Paraburkholderia bryophila: one gene and its partners. The protein of the gene in region 1 interacts with the protein of each later gene in a pairwise test. Links are inferred from orthologs where the notes say so. Each region holds a gene or a part of one and is shown on either strand. Other genes may lie near its edges.

What was found. The genes of interacting proteins can lie anywhere in the genome.
Region 2: the proteins of secA (region 1) and GGD40_RS33070 interact in binary tests that used the Escherichia coli proteins (3 or more experiments, as listed by UniProt). The link is inferred for Paraburkholderia bryophila from one-to-one orthologs.
Region 3: the proteins of secA (region 1) and ybgC interact in binary tests that used the Escherichia coli proteins (3 or more experiments, as listed by UniProt). The link is inferred for Paraburkholderia bryophila from one-to-one orthologs.

The regions. Positions count from the first base shown.
Region 1 is NZ_JACCAS010000001.1:3,336,162-3,344,013, reverse strand. What follows is about bases 2,654-6,049. They hold secA (preprotein translocase subunit SecA), read right to left. Parts: upstream 5,665-6,049; coding sequence 2,854-5,664; downstream 2,654-2,853. Other genes in these bases: GGD40_RS14960 (DciA family protein), read left to right, coding at 5,957-6,049. In the rest of the region: 8-oxo-dGTP diphosphatase MutT, read right to left, coding at 43-465; GGD40_RS14975 (ATP-binding protein), read right to left, coding at 462-1,331; bifunctional glutamate N-acetyltransferase/amino-acid acetyltransferase ArgJ, read right to left, coding at 1,384-2,625; more of GGD40_RS14960, read left to right, coding at 6,050-6,442; lpxC (UDP-3-O-acyl-N-acetylglucosamine deacetylase), read right to left, coding at 6,517-7,434; GGD40_RS14950 (peroxiredoxin), read right to left, coding at 7,712-7,852. UniProt on the Escherichia coli protein: Required for protein export, interacts with the SecYEG preprotein conducting channel.
Region 2 is NZ_JACCAS010000002.1:2,709,108-2,716,432, forward strand. Bases 1,488-4,356 are described here. They hold GGD40_RS33070 (maltoporin), read right to left. Parts: upstream 3,691-4,356; coding sequence 2,284-3,690; downstream 1,488-2,283. Other genes in these bases: GGD40_RS33060 (TenA family transcriptional regulator), read left to right, coding at 1,488-1,579; GGD40_RS33065 (hypothetical protein), read right to left, coding at 1,639-1,947; GGD40_RS33075 (ABC transporter ATP-binding protein), read right to left, coding at 3,829-4,356. Also shown: GGD40_RS33055 (putative bifunctional diguanylate cyclase/phosphodiesterase), read left to right, coding at 1-845; more of GGD40_RS33060, read left to right, coding at 845-1,487; more of GGD40_RS33075, read right to left, coding at 4,357-4,941; GGD40_RS33080 (alpha-glucosidase family protein), read right to left, coding at 4,938-6,593; GGD40_RS33085 (carbohydrate ABC transporter permease), read right to left, coding at 6,604-7,325.
Region 3 is NZ_JACCAS010000001.1:2,150,671-2,158,115, reverse strand. Bases 1,488-4,476 are described here. They hold ybgC (tol-pal system-associated acyl-CoA thioesterase), read right to left. Parts: upstream 3,228-4,476; coding sequence 2,748-3,227; downstream 1,488-2,747. Other genes in these bases: ydfG (bifunctional NADP-dependent 3-hydroxy acid dehydrogenase/3-hydroxypropionate dehydrogenase YdfG), read right to left, coding at 3,286-4,032; tolQ (protein TolQ), read right to left, coding at 1,915-2,592; tolR (protein TolR), read right to left, coding at 1,488-1,904. Outside these bases: Tol-Pal system beta propeller repeat protein TolB, read right to left, coding at 1-304; cell envelope integrity protein TolA, read right to left, coding at 445-1,461; more of tolR, read right to left, coding at 1,458-1,487; glyA (serine hydroxymethyltransferase), read left to right, coding at 4,554-5,801; transcriptional regulator NrdR, read left to right, coding at 5,808-6,290; GGD40_RS09540 (GspH/FimT family pseudopilin), read left to right, coding at 6,494-7,054; GGD40_RS09535 (hypothetical protein), read left to right, coding at 7,126-7,445.

The DNA of each region.
Region 1 (7,852 bases):
GAGCGCCTGCTTTCGCGAGCGTTTTCTCTCCTGACTGACCAGCTAGCTCTTCTCCGCCGCAAGCCATTCCAGCACGGGAATGGTCGCAGGCAATAGCGGCGCGACATCCGCCGGCAGCGTTTGCCAGACAAAAGCCTGACCTTCGCGGCCGTGCGGCTCGCCGGCCCACTGTGTCACCTTGCAGAAAAACAGCCGCACGTAAGCATGCGGGTAGTCGTGTTCCAGCGTATGCCACAGGTGGCACGCCTTCACGTCGATCCCCAACTCCTCGTGCAACTCGCGCGCGAGCGCGGCCTCGACCGACTCGCCCGCTTCCAGCTTGCCGCCCGGAAACTCCCAGTAGCCTCCGTACGGTTTGCCGGCCGGACGCTGTGCCAACAAATAGCGTCCATCCGGCTGAACCAGCACGCCGACGGCGACTTCCGTCACCTTGCGGCCGGCGGCGTTCGTGCCAGCGTCGCTCATGCCGGGTCCTTCCGGCCAGACCAGTCGCGCGCGAACTGCCACGCCACGCGCCCCGAGCGCGAGCCGCGTTCGAGCGCCCACACCAGCGCATCGCCGCGCGCCGCTTCGACTTCGGCGTCGTCGCAGCCGAAGTGCCGCAGCCAGTGGCCGATGATCGACAGGTAGTCGTCCTGTTTGAACGGATAGAAGCTGACCCACAGTCCGAAGCGCTCGGACAGCGAAATCTTTTCTTCGACCAGCTCGCCGGGATGAATCTCGCCGTCGGACGTGTGCTTGTACGTCTCGTTGTCGCTCATGTATTCAGGCAACAAATGGCGGCGGTTCGACGTCGCGTAAATCAGCACGTTGTCCGACTGCGCGGCGATCGAGCCGTCGAGCGCGACCTTCAGCGCCTTGTAGCCCGACTCGCCGTCTTCGAACGACAGGTCGTCGCAAAACACCACGAAGCGCTCCGGCCGCTGCGCGATCAAGTCGACGATATCGCCGAGATCGTGCAGATCGTCCTTGTCCACTTCGATCAGACGCAGGCCGTCTTTCGCATACGCGTTCAGGCAGGCCTTGATCAACGACGACTTGCCGGTGCCGCGCGCGCCGGTCAGCAGCACGTTGTTGGCCGGTTGCTTATGCACGAACTGACGCGTGTTCTGCTCGATCAAGCCTTTCTGGCGCTCGATGTTTTGCAGGTCGTCGAGCGTGATCGCCGAAATGGCCGGCACAGGCTGCAGGTAACCGCGCCCCTGGCGCTTGCGCCAGCGGAACGCCACCGCGGCCGACCAGTCGATGTTCGGTGCAGCGGGCGGAAGCATCGCTTCCAGGCGGCCGAGTACGGCTTCGGCGCGGGTCAGAAACTGTTCGAGTTTGTCCATGGCTGTGAAGTTAGCGGCCGCGAGGCCGCATCATTAGCTTGATTGAACCTGGTTACGAACGATAGTCGGCGTTGATGCTCACGTAGTCGTGCGACAGATCGCAAGTCCAGATCGTGGCTTGCGCATCGCCGCGGCCGAGTACGACACGAATGCCGATCTCGCTCTTTTTCATGACGCGCTGGCCGTCTTCTTCACGGTAGGCCGGATTGCGGCCGCCGGCAGTCGCGACCAGCACGTCGTCCAGATACAGATCGATCTTGCCGACGTCGAGATCGTCCACGCCGGCATAACCGATTGCGGCCAGAATGCGGCCGAGGTTCGGGTCCGATGCATAGAAGGCCGTCTTCACGAGCGGCGAGTGGCCGATCGCATACGCGATCTGACGGCATTCGCCGACGCTCGAGCCGCCTTCAACCTGCACGGTCATGAATTTGGTCGCGCCTTCGCCGTCGCGCACGATCAGTTGCGCGAGGGTCTGGGCGACCTCAGTCACCGCGTCGCGCAGCGCTGCGTAAGCGGGCGAATCGGTGGAGGTGATTGCCGGCAGGCTCGATTGGCCCGACGCGATCAGGATGAACGAATCGTTGGTCGATGTATCGCCATCGATCGTGATGCAGTTGAACGAACGGTCCGCCACGTGCCTGACCAGCGCGTCGAGCACCGGTTGGGCGACGGCGGCGTCGAACGCGAGGAAGCCGAGCATGGTCGCCATGTTCGGCTTGATCATGCCGGCGCCCTTGCTGATGCCGGTCAGCGTGACCGTGTGGCCGTCGATCGTGACCTGGCGCGAGGTGGCCTTGGGCAGCGTGTCCGTGGTCATGATCGCCTGCGCGGCGTCGTACCAGTGCGCTTCCTTGCGGTTCGCGAGCGCCGCCGGCAAGCCGGCTTTCAGACGATCGACCGGCAGCGGTTCCAGAATCACGCCCGTCGAAAACGGCAGCACCTGTTCCGGCGAGATGTCCGCCAGGCGTGCGAGTTCCGCGCAGGTTTCGCGCGCCGCCACCATACCCGGCTCGCCGGTGCCCGCGTTGGCGTTGCCGGTGTTGATCACCAGCGCGCGGATCGGCTTGCCGCCAGCGCGCACGCGCTCCAGATTCTCACGGCACACCGTGACAGGGGCCGCGCAAAAGCGGTTCTGCGTGAACACGCCGCCGACCGTGGCGCCTTCGCCCACGGAAATGACGAGCACGTCCTTGCGGTTCGGCTTGCGGATATTCGCCTCCGCCCAGCCCAGCGTGACGCCGGCGATGGGATGGAGTTGAGCGGGATCGATCGAGGGGAAATTGACAGCCATGGTCGCGACCTGTCGAAGAAAATGCCGGCAGGCGCCGGCATCGGGGATAGCAAACTGATGGTTCGGGCAGAGGGCCGAACCACCGCGGAATCGACTGAAACGCGCTGCTGAAAAGCGCGTCTGAAACTCGCTACAGCAATGCGCTAAAAGAAGCGCAACAACCAAACGGAGCGACAAAGCGCCCGCATAAAACGACGCGGCGCGCTTAGAAGCGCGCCGCTTTCGGCATCAGGCAATCTTGCCGTGGCACTGCTTGTACTTCTTGCCGCTACCGCACGGGCACGGATCGTTGCGTCCGACCTTCGGCACGTCGTCCGCGTTCACGTTCGGCGCTGCTGTCGACGACGAGCCGTGGCTCATCGCGTCGCCGATCATCGCGGCGGTCGCGGCTTCTGCGGCAACCGGTGCGGCCGACGCCGCTTCGGCAAATTCGGCGTGGCGGAACTCGACGTTCTCCAGATGGCCGCCCTGCTCTTCCATCTGCTCGGCGGCCTGTTCCAACTGTTCCGGCGACTGGATCTGCACGTTCATCACCACGCGGGTGACTTCGAGCTTCACGGCGTCGAGCATGGCGGCGAACAGTTCGAACGCTTCGCGCTTGTATTCCTGCTTCGGGTTCTTCTGCGCATAGCCGCGCAAATGGATGCCCTGACGCAGGTGGTCGAGCGCGGCCAGATGTTCGCGCCAGCTACGGTCCAGCGTTTGCAGCATGATCGAACGCTCGAACGCGCTGAACGACTCGCGGCCGACCAGTGCGACCTTCGATTCGTACGCTTCGTCGCCGGCGGCTTCGACCGCTTCGAGGATTTCGTCCGCGCTGATCGTGTTCGACTCGTTGATCATTTCCTGGATCGCGAGGTCGAGCTGCCATTCGTTGCGCAGCACTTCCTCCAGCTCAGGCACGTCCCACTGCTCTTCGATGCTGCCGGCCGGCACGAACTGATGGACGATATCGCCGATCACGCCCTGACGCATCGCGCCGATGGTTTCGGTGATGTCGTTCGCTTCGAGCAATTCATTGCGCTGCTGATAGATCACCTTGCGCTGATCGTTCGACACATCGTCGTATTCGAGCAATTGCTTGCGAACGTCGAAGTTGCGCGCTTCCACTTTGCGCTGCGCCGATTCGATCGAACGCGACACGATGCCTGCTTCGATCGCTTCGCCTTCCGGCATCTTCAGACGGTCCATGATCGCGCGCACGCGATCGCCGGCGAAAATGCGCAGCAGCGGATCTTCCAGCGACAGATAGAAGCGCGACGAACCCGGGTCGCCCTGACGGCCGGCACGGCCGCGCAGCTGATTGTCGATCCGGCGCGATTCGTGACGCTCGGTGCCGATGATGTGCAGACCGCCCGCGGCCTTCACCTGATCGTGCAACGCTTGCCATTCGTCGTGCAGCTTCTGGATACGGCTTTGCTTCTCCGCGTCGGCAAGCGTTTCGTCCAGTTCGAGGAACGACGCCTGCTTCTCGGCATTGCCGCCGAGCACGATGTCGGTACCGCGACCCGCCATGTTGGTGGCGATCGTGACGCGCTTCGGACGGCCCGCTTCGGCGACGATCTCGGCTTCGCGTGCGTGCTGCTTGGCGTTCAGCACTTCGTGCGGCAAGCCGGCCTGCTTCAGCAGATGTGACAGCAACTCGGAGTTTTCGATCGACGTGGTGCCGACCAGCACCGGCTGACCGCGCTCATAGCAATCGCGGATGTCGCGGATCACCGCGTCATAGCGTTCCTTCGCGGTCTTGTAGATCTGATCCTGCTTGTCGATCCGCTTGGGCGGACGATTGGTCGGGATCACGACCGTTTCGAGACCGTAGATCTCGTTAAATTCGTACGCTTCCGTGTCCGCCGTACCGGTCATGCCGGACAGCTTCGCGTACATACGGAAGTAGTTCTGGAACGTGATCGACGCGAGCGTCTGGTTCTCGCTCTGGATCTTGACGTGTTCCTTCGCCTCGACAGCCTGATGCAGACCGTCGGACCAGCGGCGGCCCGACATCAGACGGCCGGTGAATTCGTCGACGATCACCACTTCGTTGTTCTGCACCACGTAGTGCTGATCTTTGAAGAACAGCGTGTGCGCGCGCAGCGCGGCGTACACGTGGTGCATCAGCGTGATGTTTTGCGGCGCGTACAGGCTTTCGCCCTCGCCGATCAGGCCCCACTCGGCGAGCAGACGCTCGGCCTTTTCGTGGCCCGATTCCGTCAGGAACACCTGACGGCCTTTCTCGTCCAGCGTGTAGTCACCCGGCTTTTCGACGCCGGTGCCGTCGGCTTTCTCTTCGCCGATCTGGCGTTCGAGCAGCGGCGGCAGCGCGTTCATGCGCACGTAGAGTTCGGTGTGATCTTCGGCCTGGCCAGAGATGATCAGCGGGGTGCGGGCTTCGTCGATCAGGATCGAGTCGACCTCGTCGACCACCGCGAAATTCAGGGCTCGCTGCACGCGCGCGTCGGTCTCGTAGACCATGTTGTCGCGCAGGTAGTCGAAACCGAATTCGTTGTTCGTGCCGTACGTGATGTCCGCGGCGTAGGCTTCCTGCTTCGCGTCGTGATCCATCTGCGACAGGTTGATGCCGACCGACAGACCGAGGAAGTTGTACAGGCGCGCCATCCATTCGGCGTCGCGCTGGGCCAGGTAGTCGTTCACCGTGACAACGTGGACGCCGCGGCCCGACAACGCATTCAGGTAAACCGGCAGCGTCGCGACGAGAGTCTTGCCCTCACCGGTGCGCATTTCGCCGATCTTGCCGTAGTGCAGGACCATGCCGCCGATCAGCTGCACGTCGAAGTGGCGCATTTTCAGCACCCGCTTGCTGGCCTCGCGGCAGACCGCGAACGCCTCCGGCAGGAGCTTGTCGAGCGACTCGCCGCTCGCGACGCGCTGGCGGAATTCACCCGTTTTGGCGCGCAGTTGATCGTCCGTCAATTGCTCGATCTGCGGTTCGAGCGCATTGATCGCCGTGACGGTCTTTTGATATTGCTTGACTAGACGCTGGTTGCGGCTGCCAAAAATCTTCTGTAGAAAACCGGTGGTCATCGGATCGGTGTCTGCGTCGCGGCTTCGGCTGGTTCGCGGCGTGCATGATTCGTGCACGTGCGCTCCGGGGTCGGAGGGGCCTCGGCGGCTTAGTCCAAGAGTGAATTCGAATCGGGCATTTTAGCACGCGCCCCCGGCCGCGCCTGTGTCAGCGGTGAGACGGCGGCATGGCATTCCAGCCCCGCCGCGCCGACCTCCGACCGTACGCACTGACGCGGGCTCGCGTGCATCCCGCGCGGTACAATCGCGGCGTGAACGCGCATGGGGCGCGAACACACCGTTACTGTCGAACATGAGCCGTTTTCCGTCCTTTTCAAGACCGCCGCCGCAGCAGTTCAAGGCGCGCCGTCCGCAGCCCGTCGCCGAGGTGCTGAATCGCACCGATGCGTTCGCGGCCCTGCGCGCAGGCGTCGAGCAGATCGCGGCGCTGGAGAAGGATTTGCGCGCGTTGCTGCCGGACTATCTGGCCACCAGCGTGGAACCGGGCTTTATCAAAGACGGCGTGCTGGCGCTGTTTGCCGGGCACAACGCGCTCGCGGCGCGGTTGCGGCATCTCGAGCCGCGGCTGTTGTCGGATTTGCAGCAGCGCGGCTGGCACGTCAATGCGTTGAGGATTCGCGTGCGGCCGCAGCCGGCCAAGGAGCCGCCGCCGGTCAAGCAGGCGCGTATGACGCCGGTCGGCGCGGACGCGTTGCACGCGTTGAGCGAATCGCTGGCGCCGTCGCCGTTGCAGGAAGCGCTGGCGAAAATGGCGGCGCGGCATCGGAGAAATCGCTGAAACGAAACGAAAAAAGCGGCCCAGTGGGCCGCTTTTTCGTTGCTACCACGGGCTCGAAGGCCCGAAGGAATGCGTTACGCAAACGCCGTCTGCGTTTCATACGCGAAGCCGCGCGGCGCCTTCTGCGTGTCGTCGAAAGTGACGATTTCGTACGCGTCTTCATGCGCCAGCAACTCGCGCAGCAGCGCGTTGTTCAGGCCGTGACCCGACTTGTACGCGTCGTACGAAGCCAGCAACGGATGGCCGATCACATACAGATCGCCGATCGCGTCGAGCATCTTGTGCTTCACGAACTCGTCGTCGTAACGCAGGCCGTCGTTGTTCAGAATGCGGTATTCGTCGAGCACGATCGCGTTGTCCATGCTGCCGCCGCGCGCCAGACCGAGTTCACGCATCATTTCCACTTCATGCGCGAAGCCGAACGTACGCGCACGCGCGATGTCACGCACATACGACGTATTGGCGAAATCCACTTCCAGCGACTGCCCGGTTTTATCCACGGCGGGATGACGGAAGTCGATCGTGAATTTGAGCTTGAAACCAAAGTACGGATCGAGACGCGCGAATTTGTCGCCGTCACGAATTTCGACCGGCTTGGTGACCTTGATGAATTTCTTCGCCGCGTTCTGCTCTTCAATCCCCGCCGACTGAATCAGAAACACGAATGAACCGGCGCTGCCGTCCATGATCGGGATTTCTTCAGCGGTGACGTCGACGTAAAGATTGTCGATGCCAAGACCGGCGCAAGCGGACATCAAATGTTCGATCGTCGAAACGCGCGCGCCGTCTTTCTGCAACACCGAAGCCAGACGCGTATCGCCGATCGACAGAGCCGACGCGGGAATGTCCACCGGCGTGGGCAAATCCACGCGTGAAAACACAATGCCGGTGTCTGCCGCCGCCGGGCGAAGCGTCAATTCGACCTTACGGCCGGAATGCACGCCGATGCCGACGGTCTTAACGATCTGTTTAATAGTGCGCTGCTTCAACATGGTGATCTTCTATTCGATTGAAAATCCCAATCGGGACTTTTTGTTCCATAGCACGAATTATACTCCAATACCCTAAGGAGCGTCTTTGCGCGGAACGTATCAATCTGTTTCGCTGCATTACCCCGGGTGCGCCAATCAGGGAAAGCGTGACGGGCCGATATCCGGAACGGAGGCGTTTCCGGTCATCGGCCCGCGTAACGGCCTGTCACAAAAGCGTCTTATCGACCGTTGCCCGGCCACAACATGCGCTCGGGGCGACGGTCTGGACGCCGCGTAACTAGCTCAACGTTGCGAGGATACTCCCTGCATCGCTAACCTCGAATTTGCCGGCAGCCTCGACGTTCAACGTCTTGACCACGCCGTCGTCGACCACCATCGCGTAGCGCTGGGAACGGATTCCCATGCCGCGCGCCGACAA
Region 2 (7,325 bases), on another replicon or contig:
CGAAGGAACGAGGCGGAGACCGTGTACAGCTCGCTGATCTTCACGATCGGGAACTGCGGGATCACGTGGACGAGGCGTCGTGGGGGCGACGTATCAAGCAGGCCATGGAAAACGACGAATTCTGCCTTTACGTTCAACCGATCGTCGAAATCGGCGGCGTACAGTCGCCTGCCGGACCGAATTGCTTTCACGCGGAGCTGCTGCTGCGCATGAACGCCGGCGGCAATATCGTTGCACCCGGTCAGTTCATTCCGGCCGCGGAGCACTACGGTCTCATGCCGGCCATCGACCGCTGGGTCGTTCGCATTGCCCTTGAAAGACTGTCTCGCATTCAGACGCGAAACTTCGCTCAATATGCAATCAATTTGTCGGGCACATCGATCGTGGACGAGCGCTTCCTTGACTTCGTGCGTGAGCAGTTTGCGCTCACCGGCGTCTCCCCCAGCCTCATCTGCTTTGAAATTACCGAAACGGCGGCGATCGCGAATCTCACTGCCGCGGCGCGGTTCATGCGCGAGTTGACGTCGTTAGGTTGCCGCTTCGCTCTGGACGATTTTGGCGCGGGCATGTCTTCGTTCGGCTATCTGAAGCAACTGCCCGTCGAATATCTGAAGATCGACGGAAGCTTTGTGAGAGACATGGTCAACGACCCGGTGAGTTTTGACATCGTGGCGGCGATCAACGAAGTAGGGCATGCGATGAAGTGCCGGACGATTGCCGAATATGTCGGCAGTGAGGAAGTGTTGAGGGCCTTGCTCCGCATGGGGGTGGATTGTGCGCAAGGATATTACGTGGGACAGCCGGTCCCCTGGCTTGAGGCGGACGTGCATACTGAGGAGGTTTAATGGTTGACTCGTTTTCGAGAGAAGGTGATCTGAAAGAGCTTGCAAGCTACCCGCTATGGTTGCAGGACCTGGTAGCCGAAACGCACTCCGCCAGGCAGCAGGTGGTGGCGCATCCTATATTCGCGGCGATGAGCAGTGCGCAGATAGACCCAAAGGCAATGCGCGCATTTTTCGTCAATGGCTGGCCGGTAATCGATCAGTTCCCGCAGTACATGGGGATGAATCTGCAGAAACTGGGCCCAAAGGAAACGCCGGGCACGAGAATGGCCCGCCGGTATCTCACGCGCAATATCCGCATCGAGCAGAACCATGCCGACTACTGGGTCGACTGGGCCGCCGCGCACGACGTCTCGCGCAATCTGATGCAGGAAGCGTCGGGGTCTTCTCTGGCTTACGCCCTGAGTCATTGGTGCTGGAAGAGCTGCAATAGCGATGCATTGCCGGTGGCGATCGCAGCGACCAATTTCGCCATTGAAGGGGTGACGGGAGAGTGGTCTTCGCTTGTTTGCAGCAGCGATGCACTGGAGCGTAGCTATCCGGATGAAATTCGCAAGCGTGCGATGCGGTGGCTCAAGATGCATGCGCATTATGACGACGCCCATCCGTGGGAGGCACTCGATATCGTGGCGACGCTATTGGGGCGGGCTCCGCGAACGCAGGATGTTCGCGACGTACAGCGTAGCGTGAAAAATAGTTACGAGTATTTGAAGGTCAGTCTGGATTGCTGCCTTTGAGCCGCGTCTGGTAAAGGCACCGACTCGCCTGTAATCGAGAGGCGGGCATCGCGTATCGTTTATCGTGACAAACCGCCAATAATCCACCGCATGACAGAAGACATGCTCCTCCGTTTTTTACAGGAGGAGACTTTTCGATGCGGCATGCGTTGCAAGTCGCCGCTGTCCACTTCGAGGGAGCGCACGTGCGCCGGTTCGGAAAACGGCCACTCGCGAGCGACGGCAAACGTCGATCCTTTCGGCAGATTGTCGAACTTTTCCCGGTACGCGTTGATGGCAACGGCTTCCCGCACAGCGGCTTCTTCTGACACCGTTGCGATGAAGTCGTTTAATTCGGGAAGGTGGACGCACCATAACGTTTCACTCATAAATCCTTCTTTAACACTTCCTGAAAATGTTGGCGTAGCGCACATCATGGCGTTGCGTCGATGCGCTATTGGCGAGACGAAAGGAGCGTTATTCAGTCTGAATATTATCGTCGACCGTTCAGGCGTGCGGGGTGCGCGCCATCACCTAAACGTGACAATGCTCTGCGAAGCGTCCGCTATTCGCGCAAGAAGGTGAAGTGAGAGAAGAAGAGTTGAGAGAGGGGTGCCGGCTCGGCTCTCAAGCCGCCGGATTCGACGGGACTGCCGCCCTTCGACATGATGGCGGCATCCCTATCGAATCCGTTGCCTGAGAGGCGATTGCAACGAAGCCGTGTGTTACCACCAGGTTTCCATCTGCACGCCGACTGTGGAACCGGTGCGTGAGGTGCCGAAGACGCCCGTGCTCGACAGCGGGTCGCCGGGTGTGGCGGCGTTCTGGGCGGCCTGGTTCCAGTGCGCATACGTATAGAACAGACGCAGTTCCGGACGCGACCAGTACGCGCGGTCCATCGACAGCGTCAGCGCGATGCTTGCCTTCAGCAGGGTGCGCGTAGGTCCACCGTCTGGGGTCACGATATCGCGCCCAATATCACCCTGCAGCTTCACGTTTTTGGTAAACGCGTAGGATGGGCGGATACCCATGGACACCCAGGTCTCCGATCCGGTCGGCGCGATAAATCGCTCGTAGAGTCCGACCATTTGACCGCCGAAGTTCTGGTTGAATTGCCAATCGAACCCGTCGATCAAACGTATCGCTTTGTAGCTGCTGTCGTTCGTCAGGTTGCCGGTGTAGCCGAGACCGATGTTCGCGCCCGGCGTATCCGCACCCGCGCCTACGCCGTACTGCAGCGCCAGCTGGTTTTTGCCGCCCAGCAGGTTGGTCTGGATGTGCTGCACGGTGATCGACCAGCCGGAATGCGCGTCCTGCGGCACGCCGTCGGCGCCGATGATCGGCGCGTGACGCTCGATGTACGAGACGCCGAACTGCAATTCGCCATTCGGATTCGGGTGAAAGCCGGTCAACTGCACGTCGTGACGATCGACCAGATTCGGCGCGTCCTGATAGTCCTGACGGAAGAACGCATAGCTCAGCTTCAGACCGTGGCCTACCGAAACGTTGTCGATACCGGCGCCGAGGCCGGTAGGATTCCAGTAGTAAGTGTCGATCATGTCGACGTTGTAGCGGTGGTAGTAGATCCGGCCAAGCCAGATGCGCGCGGTGTCCATACCTGGAATATTGGTCAGCTGGACATAAGACTGCGGCAGGCGAACGAATCCGCCGCTGTTGGGCCCGAAGGTCGGCGCCCGGTTCAGCGGGTTGTACAGGTTGACCATGCCGACGGCGGACAGCTGCATGCCGTTGCTGAATTGGTAGAGCTTCTGATCCAGTTCCAGTTCGCTATAGATATTGCATTCGTTGCCGAGCCGATATTTGCTGGCGGCGCCGGCCAACTGGAAGCACTGTTGAGAATGACCATCGCTGGTGCCCGCGCCGACGCGCAAATAGCCGTGGAATTGCGTCCACGACTGCCCACCCAGTAACGAGGCGAAACTCGGCGTGGGCGTAGCCGTTGCACCAGGGTCGGCGTCGGAAGGAATCGCGCCGGTTGCGCCGGATTTGGCGGCCTGCTCGCTCTGGTTTGCCGATATTTCGGTTGGGACATCGGTGTCCGCGTAAACAGGACCCGCGACGCTCGCAATCACGGTGGCAGCGGCAATCAGTGTTGGCCGGAAATACTTCATCGTCTTCTCCAAATGTCTGGCCGGACTCTGACGATCCGGCCTTTTTGTACGCCCGCAACCTCGCCGCGTTGCGCTCCCGTGGGAACGCAACGCCGCTTGATTCAGGCGGTGTTTGCGAAACTGAAAACGGCGCGCGTTTTATTGCAGGCGCGGTACCGCGGTGCCGTCCGCATGGAACAGATGCAGTGCCGCCGCCGGTAACGCGAAAGGCACGCGCGAACCCAACGACGGGCCGTGATGGTCGACCTTCACCACCAACGGTTGATCGAGCAACGGGGTATCCAGATGCAGGAAGGCATGCTCACCCAGGCGCTCGATATGGACCACTTCACCAGTCAGATCGCCGTGCCCCGTCACCACGTGCTCGGGCCGGATACCGAGGGTCACCCGTGCGCCGGTCGCTAGCCCACTGCCGTGCACGCCTGCTACCAGCGGCGTCATGCCGGCGTTGACCTTGACCTTCACCTGGTGGGGAGCGGCTTCCGTCACGCTGCCCGGGATGAAATTCATGCCCGGCGAGCCGATGAACCCCGCCACGAACTGGTTGGCAGGGTGGTGGTAGAGCGTGAGCGGATCGCCCACCTGAGCGATGCTCGCCACGCCGTTCTGGCCGGCGAGCGGCCGCAGCAGAACGATCTTGTCGGCGAGCGTCATGGCTTCCACCTGGTCATGCGTGACGTAGATCATGCTGGTGGAACTCTGCAACTCGCGGTGCAGGCGGGCGAGCTCGACCCGTGTCTTGACGCGCAACGACGCGTCGAGGTTGGACAGCGGTTCGTCGAACAGGAACACCTTGGGCTTGCGCACGATCGCGCGGCCGATCGCCACGCGCTGACGCTGCCCGCCGGACAGCGCGCCGGGTTTGCGCTCGAGCATCGGATCCAGATGGAGTGCGGACGCTGCCGCCTGCACACGCTGGCCAATTTCATCTTTCGGCAGGCCCAGGTGTTTAAGGCCGAACGCCATGTTCTCGTACACGGTCATGTGAGGGTAGAGCGCGTAGCTCTGGAACACCATCGCGACATCCCGCTTCGCCGGCGGCAGGTCGTTGACCACCCGCCCGCCGATCTGGATCTCGCCGGCACTCGGATCGTCGAGGCCCGCGATGATCCGCAACAGCGTCGACTTACCGCAACCCGACGGGCCGATGAACACGCAGAACTCACCCTTCTCGATGGTGAGATTGACGTCCGACAACACGGGTGTGTCGCCGAACTGTTTTTGCAGATGGGTCAGCTGGATCTGGCTCATGCGACTCCCGACTGGATATCGTCGGCCTGGAGATGAGCAAAGAACGCTTGCGTCGGTCCGAGTTCGATGCAGGCCTCGCCCAGTCGACTCTCGAAGCCACTGTCGTCACATGGCCTCAACCGCTGGGTCAATCTGATCGGATACTGCGCCGGCCGATCCGACAGGTTGAACGCGCACAACATGCTTTCCCCCGCATAGGTACGGCGGAACGCCACCACCTGGTCATGAACCGGGAGCAACTCCATGTCGCCGAAATGCAGTGCGGGATGCTGTTTGCGCCACGCGATGAATTGCCGGTAGAAACTCAGCACCGAGTTGGCGTCGTCGGCCTGGCGAGTGGCGCACAGTTCCACGTGCTCGGGATTGACCGGCAGCCACGGGTTCTGCTGACTGAAACCGCCGTTCGAGCCCGGTTCCCACGGCATGGGTGTGCGACAGCCGTCGCGTCCTTTGAAGTCCGGCCACATGGTCTGGCCATACGGATCCTGCAGCAACTCGAACGGCACGTCGCTTTCCGGCAATGCCAGTTCTTCGCCCTGATAGATACACACGGCGCCCGGCAACGACATCAGGAATGCGGCAAGCAGCCGTGCGCGCTGCTGCGGAGTGCCGCCGAGATCCTGCCAGCGACTGACGACGCGTGCGACGTCGTGATTGCCGAGCGACCAGCACACATATGCATTGCGTGCCTCGTTCAGGTAGTCGGTGAGCACGCCATGAACGTAAGTCGGCTGACAATGTTCGGTGAGCAGCGTAAACACATACGCCATATGCAGGCGCTCTTCGCCCAGCGTGTAGGCGGCCAGCGTCGGGTACTGCAGATCGTCGCCGATCTCGCCGATACTGATTGCTCCGGGGTGGGCGTCGAGCAGCCGGCGCAGCCGGTTCAGGAAGATCAGATTCTCGGGTTGCGTCTTGTCGTACAGATGGCGCTGGCGCGCATACGGATTGTTACGCGGTACGCCGGCGCCATGCTGGTCGGCCGGCATGGCCGGATTGCTTCGTAGTTGCCGGTCGTGCACGTAGAAATTCACGGTGTCGAGGCGGAACCCGCTCACGCCGCGCTGCAGCCAGAAGTTCGCGACGTCCAGCACGGCATCCTGCACGTCGGGGCAGTGGAAATTGAGGTCAGGCTGGCTGCTCAGAAAGTTGTGCAGGTAGTACTGTTCACGCCGGGTATCCCATTGCCAGGCCGAGCCGCCGAAAATACTCAGCCAGTTGTTCGGCGGCGATCCATCCGGCTGGGCGTCGGCCCACACGTACCAGTCCGCACGGGGATTGTCGCGGCTCGCACGGCTCTCCTCGAACCACGGGTGTTTGTCGGAGGTGTGGCTGAGCACCAGATCGATCAGCACTTTCAGTCCCAGTTCGCGCGCGCGCGCCACCAGTTCGTCAAAATCATCGAGCGTGCCGAACAGGGGGTCGACATCGCAGTAATCCGAAACGTCGTAGCCGAAGTCCCGCATCGGGCTCTTGAAGAAAGGCGACAACCAGACCGCCTCGGCCCCGAGCCCGGCAATATGGTCCAGACGCGCGACGATACCGGGCAGATCTCCGACGCCGTCGCCATTGCTGTCCTGGAAGCTACGGGGATAGACCTGATAAATGATGGCGCCGCGCCACCAGTCGTTGTTCTTTTTCATGATCTGCATGATGTGTTGATTACCCTTTGACTGCGCCCGCCGTCAGGCCGGACACGATGTGACGTTGAAACACGATGACGAGCAGGACGAGCGGTACGGTCACCATCACGGAGGCCGCCATGATGTCGCCCCAGGGCAACTCGTTGCTGCTCGAGCCGCTGATCAGCGCGATGGCGACCGGAACGGTGCGTTCATCGGACGACAGCGTGAAGGTGAGGGCGAACAGAAACTCGTTCCACGCCGCGATAAACGCGAGCAGTGCGGTAGCCGCCACGGCCGGCCACAACAGCGGCATGAAGATGCGGAAGATCAGCGTCAAGACACCGACACCGTCCATCAACGCGGCTTCCTCCAGCTCCTTGGGCAGGTCGCGCATGAACGTGACGAGAATCCACACCGTGAACGGCAACGTGAAGATCAGGTCGCTCAGCACCAGCGCGCCGAGCTTGTCGTAGAGGCCGAGCCAACTGACCAGTTCGAACAGCCCCGACAGCACCGTCACCTGCGGGAACATCGACACCGCGAGAATGGTCATCATCAGCGTGCCGCGACCGCGAAATCGCACGCGCCCCAACGCATAGGCCGACAGTAGTGAGAGTCCGAGGGACAGCGCCACGACACTGCCGGCCGTCAGCAGCGAATTGCACAGGTCGGTGGCGAACGGCTGGTTCTTCATCACCGACACGTAGTTCGCGAACGACAGCCGGGACGGCAGAATGTCGCTGGAGAAAAGTGCGTCGC
Region 3 (7,445 bases), 1.2 Mb from region 1 along the record:
AGACGAACGCGTTGGCGCCCTTGGCCTTCCAGCTGCCGAGGTCGACGGAATCGGTTTCGGCGACAGGCGTGGCGCCCGCGTCGATGTTCGTGAACTTGCCGCTGCGTTGCAGATCCTGACGCACGATCGTGCTGACCTGTTGCGGCGAGTTCGCTTCATTGGCGAAATTCGCCGTTGCGATCGGAAACTGGGTTGACCCGACGCCCGTCACGAGGACGTTGAGTTGTGCGTTGGCGGCACCGCCGACGGCGATCAGGCACGACGCTACCAGTGTCCGCAGGCCTAGCTTGGTCATCAAACTCATGCTGTATGGTTTCCCCAAAAACGGTTTTACTAACACTTCACGACAGCAGACAGACCCGGAAAGCACTAATTCGTTCCCGAGTGGCGCCACGCTGGGCGAGGCGCCAGGTCTGCTGTCAACTGACTGTCATGCTGCTGAAATCAACCTGCCGGCTTCAAGGTAATCAGGAAGCTCGTCGGCGTCTTGCCGTTGATATCCTGAGGCATCGGGTCGGTACGCTGGACGGCGCGCAAAGCAGCGTCGTCCCACGCCGAGTTTCCGCTGCCGCGCTGGATCGTTGCGTCGAGCAGGGTGCCGGTCGGCGAGCAACGCACGGAAACAACGGTTTCCAGACCGGCCGTTTCACCCCCCCACGAAATGTGCGGGCGCACTGCACGGCGGACCTTGTCCGAGTAACCCGGCGATGTCGCCGTGCCACCCGAGCCGGTGCCCGTGCCGCTCTTGCCAAGCCCATCGGTCGAGCCTGTTCCGCCGGCCGAACCTTGCATCATCTGCGCGAGACGCGCGCGGCGTTCCGAATCCACCTTCTTGGCTTGGGCCGTAGCGTCGGCTTGAGCTTTGGCCTTCGCCGCTTTCTGCGCATCGGCCTTCTTCTGCGCCGCTTCAGCATCGGCTTGCTTCTGCTGTTCCTGCTGCTGTTCTTTCAGCTGTTGCTTTTGCTGATCGGCCAGTTGCTGTTGCTTGAGCTTGTCGGCCTGCTGCTGTTGCTGCTGCTTCTGTTTGGCTGCCGTAGCCTTTTGTGCGGCGAGTTGCGCAGCCTGGTCGGCCGCCAGTTGCTGCTGACGTTTCGCCTCGGCTTCTTGCTGGGCCTGCAACTTTTGCTGACGCAACAGCTCAGCCAGTTGCGCCTGACGAGCCGCTTCCTGTTGCTGGCGTTTCTTTTCCTGCAACGCGATGTCGGCCTGTTCGTCCGGCAGCGGCGGGGCAGGGGCGACCGGCACGGGCGGCGGTGGCGGAACCGGACGCGGAATGGCCGTATCCGGCACCTCGGTCCACAACTCGGCTTCCGCGCCTTCCGGCGTACTGTTTTGCCACTGAATGCCGTGATACAGGAAGAACCCGAGCAACGCGTGCATCACCAGCGCGAACACAAAGGCTCGCCAGGTGCCGCGTTCGCGCGGTGGCTGGAGCGGGTAGTCGGGATTCTTGCGGATCATTGCGATTTGACGAGCAATCCAACGCGTTTGACGCCTTCGCCTTTCAGCTCGGACATCACGTTCATTACAACTTCGTACTTCACGGTTTTGTCGGCGGCGATCACGACCGGCTGATCGGGATGCGCTTGCGCACGATCGGCGATGAAGCCTTTCAGATCAGCCTTCGTCATGTCTTCCTGCTGCTGCGCGCCGGAATCGTCCTTGTATTTGACGCTCATGTTGCCGTCCGCGCGGATGTTCACGATCACGGGCGGCGTTTGCTGTTGCGGCGCGGCGCCGCCGACAGTGGGCAGATTGACGATCGACGGAGCGACCAGCGGCGCGGTCACCATGAAGATCACGAGCAGCACGAGCATCACGTCGATATACGGCACGACGTTGATGTCGGCCATGGCGCGGCGCTGACGGCTGCCGCGCATGCTGGAGGAACGAGAGCCTGCCATCGTGGACTCCTTACTGTGCCTGGCGCTGCAGAATGTTCGAGAACTCTTCGATGAAGGTCTCGAAGCGGATCGCCAGACGATCGATGTCGTGCGCGTAGCGGTTATAGGCCACCACGGCCGGAATCGCGGCGAACAGGCCGATCGCGGTGGCGGTCAGCGCTTCGGCGATACCCGGCGCGACGTTCGCCAGCGTGGCCTGCTGCACGTTGGCGAGGCCGCGGAACGCGTTCATGATCCCCCACACCGTGCCGAACAGACCGATATATGGGCTGACCGAGCCGACCGACGCGAGAAACGCGAGATTGGCCTCGAGCACGTCCATTTCACGCTGGAACGCGGCGCGCATGGCGCGCCGTGCGCCGTCAAGAATCGCGCCCGAGTCATTCAGACGTTTTTCCTTGCCCTTCAGGAATTCGCGCATGCCGGACTCGAAAATGCGTTCCAGCGCGCCGATCGTATGGCGGTTGTTGGCCGCGCTTTGATACAGCGCCTGCAGGTCGCCGCCCGACCAGAAATCGCGTTCGAAGCGTTCAGTTTGCGCGCGCGCCCGGCGGATCGCAAACCACTTGCGGAAGATGAAAGTCCACGACAACAGCGACAGCAACAGCAGCAGCGCCATCACGGCCTGCGCTAGCAGGCTCGCATTGAGTACGAGTGAAACGATCGACAGATCTTGTGTAGTGTTCATAAAGGTTCGTTTTAACGTCCCGGAAGGGGGCGTCCGGCTGCAAGGTCAGTCGAAGCTTGCCGTGAGCAAAACGGAAGCATCGGCGAGATTGCAAGCCGAACCATGCTTTGTGTTGCTAGATCGATATGAGTTCACTGGCCCCGTAACAACGGGGTTCAGTCGTTGTCCGTTGACACGCCGCCGCTGCTCGCGGCCGGCCCGCGCCGCAAAGCGGCCAGAACCGGCGAAGGAATCGCGGCCGGCCGCAGCGCAATGCGATCGACGCAGCCGATCCGGATGGAACCGGTAGCAAGCAGCGTGCCGTCGCGCCAAGCCTCCTGCACGAAGTCGACCGATGCCCTGCCTAGCCGTTCGATCCGGCTCACGACGTTGACAATATCGTCGAGCCGTGCCGGCGCCCGATAGTCGACCGCGGTGCTGCTCACGATAAACATCGTGCCTGTTTCATCCGCGAGCCGGCGCTGGTCGACGCCGCACGCGCGCAGCCATTCGGTGCGCGCCCGTTCAAAAAACTTCAGGTAGTTCGCGTAAAACACGATGCCGCCGGCGTCGGTATCTTCGTAGTACACGCGGATAGACCACGTGCCGCCGATTTCGGTGCCGGGCAGGCTGGTCGACTCATTCATGCGGCGCATTTTACCGGAACGCATACCTTGAGGTCTGTTTCAAAGTGTGCGCCTTACCCGGCGGGCCTCAGCCGCGATGAACGCTCAAAGCGGAGAACGATTGGGCCACCGGCATCAGTTCGATTGTGTTGATGTTGACGTGGGCCGGCCGGGTGGCGATCCAGTAGATCGAGTCGGCGATGTCTTCGGGCGTCAGCGGTTGCACGTTTTCGTACATTTTCGCGGCCTTGTCGTCGTCGCCGCGAAAACGCACGTTCGAGAACTCGGTGCCGCCGCACAGGCCCGGCTCGATGTCGGTCACGCGCAACGCGGTGCCGGCCAGATCGGCGCGCAGGTTCAGGCTGAACTGGCGCACGAAGGCCTTGGTGGCGCCGTAAACGTTGCCACCTGCGTACGGCCAGCTACCGGCCGCCGAGCCAAGGTTAAAGACGTGACCGCGATTGCGCTCCACCATGCCGGGCAGCAAGGCGTGCGTAACCTGCACGAGACCCGTGCAGTTGGTTTCGATCATGGTGTTCCACGCGTCCAGACTCGCTTTTTGCGCCGGCTCGGTGCCAAGCGCGAGGCCGGCGTTGTTGACGAGCACGTCGATTTCGGCGAAATCCGCCGGCAACCCGGCGGGCACCGCCTCGACGGCCGCGCGGTCGCGCACGTCGAGTTCGTAGGGCAGAAGCGCGTCGCCGAGTTCGTCGGCGAGCGCCTGAAGGCGGTCCTTCCGGCGCGCGGTGGCGACGACACGATGGCCGCCCTTGACGAAGGCGCGAGCGATAGCAGCGCCGAATCCCGCGGACGCTCCGGTGACGAACACGATCATTGCATTTTCCTGGTCGGTAAAGGAGAAAGGTCCCAAGCCTACTTCCAATGCGGCGCTGCGGCAAGGCTGAACCAGCCGCATGAGCGGCTGTGGCAGGGACGCGCAGCGGCTTTGCAGCGCGTTTTCATCAGACCTTTGCACGTCGCACCCGAAGGCCGCTGGGCCGGCCTCGCGAGCGCGCCCAGCATCGACGGGAAGCCGGTTGCCTATTCGATCCTCTTCCAATAAACTAACGCGCTCATCCCTGCGTGACTGGCGATAGAACCGGTTCAAGCAATCGGGTTCAAGGTGGAACAACCCACCGTGAAGCGCAGGGTGCCGTTTTGCCGTTTTGCCGTTCGCCTGGGCAGCCGTGATCCGCGCGCATTGATCTGCGCTGACGGTGGCTGTCCTGCCTCGCGTGTGCGGCGTCTCTCTATCCGCCACGTCAGGGCTGGCCCAGCCGCCAGCAGTGCTGCGTACCCTCTACGCAAGATTCGGCGCACGATCCGGTCAACCTGAACACACTCAACGGAATCCGTATGTTTGACAGAGCCCAAAGCACCATCGCCAACGTCGATCCTGAACTCTGGAAAGTGATCGAGCAGGAAAACCGCCGTCAGGAAGAACACATCGAACTGATCGCTTCGGAAAACTACACGAGCCCGGCCGTGATGGCCGCGCAAGGCTCGCAGCTCACCAACAAATACGCCGAAGGGTATCCGGGCAAGCGCTACTACGGCGGCTGCGAATTCGTCGACATCGCCGAGCAACTGGCGATCGACCGCGTGAAGCAACTGTTTGGCGCCGAAGCGGCCAACGTGCAGCCGAACTCGGGCTCGCAGGCCAACCAGGGCGTGTTCTTCGCCATGCTGAAGCCGGGCGATACGATCATGGGCATGAGCCTCGCGCACGGCGGTCACCTGACGCACGGTTCGCCGGTCAACATGTCGGGCAAGTGGTTCAACGTCGTCAGCTACGGCCTGAACGAAGCGGAAGACATCGACTACGAAGCCGCTGAGAAACTCGCTCAGGAACACAAGCCGAAGCTGATCGTGGCGGGTGCTTCGGCATTCGCGCTGCGTATCGATTTCGAACGTCTGTCGAAGATCGCCAAGTCGGTCGGCGCGTACTTCATGGTCGACATGGCGCACTACGCCGGTCTGGTCGCCGCGGGCGTCTACCCGAACCCGGTGCCGTTCTCCGATTTCGTCACCACGACCACGCACAAGAGCCTGCGCGGCCCGCGCGGTGGTGTGATCCTGATGAAGGCCGAGTTCGAGAAGCAGATCAACTCGGCCATCTTCCCGGGCATTCAGGGTGGTCCGCTGATGCACGTGATCGCCGGTAAGGCTGTTGCGTTCAAGGAAGCGCTGTCGCCGGAATTCAAGGTGTACCAGCAGCAAGTGGTCGACAACGCGCGCGTGCTGGCTGAAACGCTGGTCAAGCGCGGTCTGCGTATCGTGTCGGGCCGTACCGAAAGCCACGTCATGCTGGTCGATCTGCGCGCCAAGAAGATCACCGGCAAGGCTGCGGAAGCTGCGCTGGGCGCCGCTCACATCACCGTCAACAAGAACGCGATCCCGAACGACCCGGAAAAGCCGTTCGTGACGAGCGGTGTGCGTCTCGGCTCGCCGGCCATGACCACGCGCGGCTTCGGTGTCAAGGAAGCGGAGCAGGTGGGTCATCTGATCGCCGACGTGCTGGACAACCCGGAAGACACCGCCACGATCGAACGTGTGCGCGGTCAGGTTGCCGAGCTGACCCAGCGTTTCCCGGTCTACCGTTAAGCCGTTATGCACTGCCCCTTCTGCCGTCACGCCGATACGCAGGTTGTCGACTCGCGCGTATCCGAAGACGGCGCAACGATTCGCCGGCGCCGCCGCTGCCCGGCCTGCGACAAACGTTTCACGACGTATGAGCGGGTCGAGCTGGCGTTGCCGTCGGTCGTCAAGAAGGACGGCAGCCGCACGGAATTCGATCGCCGCAAGATCGTCGCGAGCATGCAACTGGCGCTGCGCAAGCGCCCGGTCGCAGCGGACGCGATCGACGCGGCCGTCGCCCGCATCGAGTATCAGTTGCTCGGTAGCGGCGAGCGTGAGGTGCGCAGTGAGCGCCTCGGCGAACTCGTCATGAACGAGTTGCGCGCGCTCGATACGATTGCCTACGTTCGTTTTGCCTCCGTTTACCGGCGCTTTGAAGACGTCTCTGAATTCGAAGACGTAATTGAAGAATTTCGCCGCGCCTCTTCTCCTCCCAAGCCTTCCCGCAAGCGCTGATCGCGGCCGCGCCGCGTGCTGCGTTCGAGTATCCGTTTTTCTCCGCATTGATTCGCGCATTGGTAGCTCCCGCTCCGTTATGGTTCGACGCGTGCATTTTTGCGCGGGATAGCGTCTGAGTACCACCTGGCCATTCGGCCGATTGTTGAGGCCTTTGCGAACCGCTAGATTGGCTGCATTCTTTGCAACGATCAGGGATGCAGATGAAACAGGACGCTGTCTGTCGATCGCCATCCGCCGGCTTTACGCTCGTCGAAACGCTGGCCGTGATTGCGCTACTCGCCGTAGTCGCCGTGCTGACGACGCCGTCGTTCGTCGCCTGGCAGGTGCGGGATCAGATCGACGCCCGCGCAAAAGCGCTTGCCTCGACCTTCGCCTATGCGCGCAGTGAAGCGCTGCGTCGCGGGACACGTATTACCGTCTGCCGGGTCGACGCCGCACGCCGGTGTCTTGCCGCGGGGCAGGCTTGCGCCAACGGCATTGCTGACTGGTCTTGCGGCTGGGCCGTCATGGCGGAGCGCAGCGGCACGCTTTCGCTTTTGCGTGCGCATCCTTCGTTAAGCGCGGTGAGCATCAGCGGGACGCAGACGAATCTCACGTTCACGCCGCCGGCGGGGCAATTGATCGGCACGTTTCGCAGTTTCGAAATCGCACCGCGCACACCTTCAAGAGCAACTCAGGGGAACGCGTGGCGACGCTGTATCCATATCGCCGCCGGGGGACGCGTGCGGATTGTCCAGGGTGCTTGCGGAGCCGTGTCGTGAGGCGACTTTCACGGAGGCCCAAGCCGCGTTATTGTGCATTCACGTGCGACGGCAGCTCGCTAATCGAAGTCATGCTGGCGGTCGCGTTGATGGCGGTGACGGCGCTCGGGTTGATCGCCGGTCAATTGTGGACCGCTCGCGAAGCGCATGCGACGGCCCTCCGTGAGCACGCGGCGTGGATAGCCGATTCGGTCGCGGAGGCCACGTGCGCGCCTGCCACGAGCGATGCCGCGATCCGGCAATGGAACGCGCGAGCGGCGGCGCTGTTGCCGCATGGCCAGGCGTCGGTGGAAGGCAGCGGTGGGTTGTCCGCTGCGCGTGTGACGTGGGTGGCCCCGCGCGACATGCCGCCTGCCGACAATATCATCGACAAACCCGAGTCTTGTGGCGG